Regions from separate parts of the Chengkuizengella sediminis genome, predicted to be linked through region 2. Evidence: a T-box and tRNA genes for the amino acid it is inferred to sense, from the RefSeq annotation. Region 2 holds a T-box; the other holds one or more tRNA genes.
What was found. A T-box is a leader RNA that pairs with one kind of tRNA and senses whether it is charged. The one in region 2 lies ahead of pheS (phenylalanine--tRNA ligase subunit alpha), so its partner is inferred to be a tRNA-Phe.
Positions count from the first base shown of each region.

Region 1 (2,361 bases), on a different contig from region 2:
TTCTGGTATCATCGAAGTCCTATTATTTTCCCATTAGCTAGGTGATAGGTTTTCTTTCAAATCATCAGCTCGACAGCATACATCGCAAACAAAAAAACATCTATTTTTTTAAAAATAGATGTTATCATTTATGTATGGTGCCGGTGAAGGGACTCGAACCCCCACTCCATTGCTGGAAACGGATTTTGAGTCCGTCGCGTCTGCCAATTCCGCCACACCGGCATGTATATTATTAAATTATATTTTTATCTCATTACATTTTGTCTATCAATGAAGATTAACTGGCACGCCCTGAGAGATGCAGTACCTGACTGCGATGCTTTTGCTTTCGAAGCTTATGCTCCGACGAACTCTAACGTTCGAATTATCTCTAGCGTTTAGTATTTCTATGATGTTTCAAATGGCACGCCCTGAGAGATGCAGTACCTGACTGCGATGCTTTTGCTTTCGAAGCTTATGCTCCGACGAACTCTAATGTTCGAATTATCTCTAGCGTTTAGTATTTCTATGATGTTTCAAATGGCACGCCCTGAGAGATTCGAACTCCCGACCTTTTGATTCGTAGTCAAACGCTCTATCCAGCTGAGCTAAGGGCGTATAATAAAAATGGTGCCGAGGACCGGAATCGAACCGGTACGGTAGTCACCTACCGCAGGATTTTAAGTCCTGTGCGTCTGCCAATTCCGCCACCCCGGCACATTATACACATTCTATTAAATTTGTGGAGGCGCCACCCAGATTTGAACTGGGGATAAAGCTTTTGCAGAGCTCTGCCTTACCACTTGGCTATGGCGCCAAATTATCATGGAGCGGACGACGAGATTCGAACTCGCGACCCTCGCCTTGGCAAGGCGATGCTCTACCACTGAGCCACGTCCGCGTAATGGCTGGGGATACAGGATTCGAACCTGTGCATGACGGAGTCAAAGTCCGTTGCCTTACCGCTTGGCTAATCCCCAATGGGGCGGCCGAAGGGAATTGAACCCTCGAATGCCGGATCCACAAACCGGTGCGTTAACCACTTCGCCACGACCGCCGTAAAAATTTACTATCTTACTTTTTTTCTCTGGCAGGGGCAGCAGGAATTGAACCCACACTAACGGTTTTGGAGACCGCTGTTCTACCTTTAAACTATGCCCCTATAAATGGTGGAGGATGATGGATTCGAACCACCGAACCCGATGGGAACAGATTTACAGTCTGCTGCGTTTGGCCACTTCGCTAATCCTCCAAAATGGTGCCGTCGAGAGGACTTGAACCCCCAACCTACTGATTACAAGTCAGTTGCTCTACCAGTTGAGCTACAACGGCGAATGTTTCTAAAAATGGTGGCTCGAGACAGAATCGAACTGCCGACACGAGGATTTTCAGTCCTCTGCTCTACCGACTGAGCTATCGAGCCTTACTTATTATGATTGTAATGGCGAGCTGACGGGATACTCTTACTTCGTGCGAGAATGCGATGCAATCCTTCTGAAGTTTATGCTCCAACGAACCCAATGGGTTCATCATCCCTTGTTATGTTTTAAATGGCGGAGCTGACGGGATTCGAACCCGCGATCTCCTGCGTGACAGGCAGGCATGTTAGGCCTCTACACCACAGCTCCACATTATGATTTGGTTGCGGGGGCAGGATTTGAACCTACGACCTTCGGGTTATGAGCCCGACGAGCTACCAGACTGCTCCACCCCGCGATAATATTATGGTGGACGCTGACGGGATCGAACCGCCGACCCTCTGCTTGTAAGGCAGATGCTCTCCCAGCTGAGCTAAGCGTCCATATGTACTTTGTAGGATTCTCATCCCTGATGTTAATTTTTAATTGGTGACCCGTACGGGATGCTCTCCATTCTATTACGAGACTGCGATGCAACCTCTTACGAAGATCATGCTCCGACGAACCCTTGGGATTCATTATCCCTTGATGCTATTTCTTTTAGTGGTGACCCGTACGGGATTCGAACCCGTGTTACCGCCGTGAAAGGGCGGTGTCTTAACCGCTTGACCAACGGGCCACAATATATATTAACCTGAGTGGCGGAGAGAGAGGGATTCGAACCCTCGAGACGCTTGTGACGCCTACACGATTTCCAATCGTGCTCCTTCGGCCAGCTCGGACACCTCTCCGTGGCTCCCCGAACAGGACTCGAACCTGTGACAACTCGGTTAACAGCCGAGTGCTCTACCAACTGAGCTATCAGGGAATATTAGAGAAAATCGCTTCAGGGTGTTCCCTGAAAACTAGATGCGAAACAAAGAGTAAATTAACGTCACAAATGCGAGTTTATCAAATGATGAATCAAATGTCAACACAATATTTGCAATTTAATTATAGGAATCTCATTGCCCTACTTAGTGCT
Region 1 is NZ_SIJC01000020.1:196-2,556, reverse strand. It holds tRNA gene EPK97_RS20945 (tRNA-Leu) at 136-222, opposite strand; tRNA gene EPK97_RS20940 (tRNA-Arg) at 521-597, opposite strand; tRNA gene EPK97_RS20935 (tRNA-Leu) at 608-696, opposite strand; tRNA gene EPK97_RS20930 (tRNA-Cys) at 723-796, opposite strand; tRNA gene EPK97_RS20925 (tRNA-Gly) at 806-880, opposite strand; tRNA gene EPK97_RS20920 (tRNA-Gln) at 885-959, opposite strand; tRNA gene EPK97_RS20915 (tRNA-His) at 961-1,036, opposite strand; tRNA gene EPK97_RS20910 (tRNA-Trp) at 1,068-1,141, opposite strand; tRNA gene EPK97_RS20905 (tRNA-Tyr) at 1,147-1,231, opposite strand; tRNA gene EPK97_RS20900 (tRNA-Thr) at 1,236-1,311, opposite strand; tRNA gene EPK97_RS20895 (tRNA-Phe) at 1,327-1,402, opposite strand; tRNA gene EPK97_RS20890 (tRNA-Asp) at 1,531-1,607, opposite strand; tRNA gene EPK97_RS20885 (tRNA-Met) at 1,619-1,695, opposite strand; tRNA gene EPK97_RS20880 (tRNA-Val) at 1,705-1,780, opposite strand; tRNA gene EPK97_RS20875 (tRNA-Glu) at 1,942-2,016, opposite strand; tRNA gene EPK97_RS20870 (tRNA-Ser) at 2,037-2,128, opposite strand; tRNA gene EPK97_RS20865 (tRNA-Asn) at 2,130-2,205, opposite strand.
Region 1: it has a tRNA-Phe gene. The T-box ahead of pheS (phenylalanine--tRNA ligase subunit alpha) is inferred to sense a tRNA for this amino acid. The anticodon was not compared.

Region 2 (2,361 bases):
AGTTTTACTGATTCACTCACGAAATTACCGCCTTCCCATAAAAAAACATTTGCGTTTTATATTAAGTCATGGTATATTAGTTCTTGTCGCAACAAAAGGTATTGAACAATAACGGGACGTAGCTCAGCTTGGTAGAGCACTTGGTTTGGGACCAAGGGGTCGCATGTTCAAATCGTGTCGTCCCGACCATTAATACCTTACATGCGGGTGTAGTTCAATGGTAGAACTCCAGCCTTCCAAGCTGGTCGCGTGGGTTCGATTCCCATCACCCGCTCCATTACATATTACTATCAATTCAGAGCATAGAAATGTTCTGTTTTTTTGTTTCTAAACATTTGTATATGAACACTTATTCATATATTGTATATTAACATTTTTATATTATCAAGTGTACCAAGCATTAAAATAGTATTGCAAGTGAATGTAAGAATCATGTATGATTTTTATATATTGTGAAGGCTTTAATTATTAAGAAATGGGGATGAAGCTGATGGACAGAAGTACATTAGGTAGGTTCACTAAAATCACAGCAGTGGTGAGTTTAGTCGTTATATTATTAGTTATAAATGTTGTACAATATTCTAAGAACAATAGTATAAATGAATTGAACGAAGATATAAACAAACGGTTACAATTAAGTGAAGATGAGCAAAATACATTAATGAATGAGAAAGCAGCAACTGAAAAGGAATTATTAAAAGTTAAATTAGAAAATGACAAGTTAAGAAGTGAAATAACAGATTTGAATACTGATATTGAAAATTTGGAAATATTAGATTCTGCATCCATTCAAGAATTAAGTTGGGTTGGCATTGATGATTCTGAGGACATTATAACAGATTTATATGAACATCCAGAATTGATTCCTTTTGATGGTGTCTTGGGTGGTACAATGTTTTTTTACAAAGCAACAGTTATAAACTATAAATGGGTTTACGCACATTTTGAAGATGGACATATTCATGGTGTAGGATTATATGAGTTTGAAGTAGATCATAATAACCAGATTACTTGGAAGTTAATTGATGCATTTTTATCTGGAGATTAGAAGGGATAGTTGAAATAAATCACAAATAAGTCTTAATTTACTTGCAATTTATAACTTATTTTCATATAATACCGTTATTGAAATTAAATACAAAAATGCATTGAAGGGGAAAAGTAAGTAGCACTTCATTACAGGGAAGAAATGCCTAGATTGAGAGCCTTTCTACTTGAACAGACTACTGAAGTTCGCCCCAGAGCAGAAACTTGAAAAAACCAACTTTTTGGAAGTAGAGATTCCGGTGAATACACCGTTATTTAAATGAAGTGAGAATATTTGTTATCTCGAATGTTCTAATTAGGGTGGTACCACGGCTCTTTCGTCCCTTACGGATGGAGGAGTCTTTTTTGTGCAATGATATCTGCGGTTGTTTTTCACTTTTTGGATTTGGAATAGTTAATTTTGTCGGTACATTTGAAGGAGGGTAAATAATGAAAGAACAATTAGAAGCGTTAAAGCTGGAAGCTCTAAAGGAGCTAGAAAATGTTAATGACAGTAAATCACTAAATGATTTAAGAGTGAAATACCTAGGGAAAAAAGGACCATTAACTGAGATTTTAAGAGGCATGGGTAAACTCTCGAATGAGGAGAGACCCGTGATCGGGCAAGTTGCCAATGAAGTTCGTTCAGCGATTGGGAATGGAATTCAGTTGAAGCAAGATCAAATTTCACAAAGAGAATTAGAAAATCGATTAAAAGAAGAAACGATTGATATCACTTTACCAGGAAGAAAGCCATCTCAAGGAGCCATTCATCCACTTAATAAAGTGATTCAAGATATTGAAGATATTTTCGTTGGTATGGGATATACCGTTGAAGAAGGACCAGAGGTCGAACAGGATTATTATAATTTTGAAGCTTTAAACTTACCAAAAGACCATCCAGCTAGAGATATGCAAGATACTTTTTATCTTACAGAAGAGCTTTTAATGAGAACTCATACTTCTCCAGTACAGATCAGAACGATGGAAGCGAAAAAAGGGGAAGTTCCAGTAAAAATTATTTGTCCGGGTCGAGTGTATCGAAGAGACGATGATGATGCAACTCACTCTCACGTTTTCACTCAAATCGAAGGATTAGTCATTGATAAAAACGTTAGAATGAGTGATCTAAAAGGTACGTTGTTACAGTTCGTACAAGAGATGTACGGCAAAGATACACAAATTCGTTTACGTCCAAGTTTTTTCCCATTTACGGAACCAAGTGCAGAGGTGGATATTACTTGTGCAAGTTGTAAAGGTGAAGGGTGTCGTATTTGTAAACAAACAGGCTGGATCGAGATATTAGGATCAGGCATGGTTCATCCTCGTGTATTG
Region 2 is NZ_SIJC01000006.1:25,380-27,740, forward strand. It holds gene EPK97_RS13125 (NAD(P)-binding domain-containing protein) at 1-20, opposite strand, end outside; tRNA gene EPK97_RS13130 (tRNA-Pro) at 113-189, shown strand; tRNA gene EPK97_RS13135 (tRNA-Gly) at 204-277, shown strand; gene EPK97_RS13140 (hypothetical protein) at 491-1,048, shown strand; T-box leader at 1,140-1,375, shown strand; gene pheS (phenylalanine--tRNA ligase subunit alpha) at 1,477-2,361, shown strand, end outside.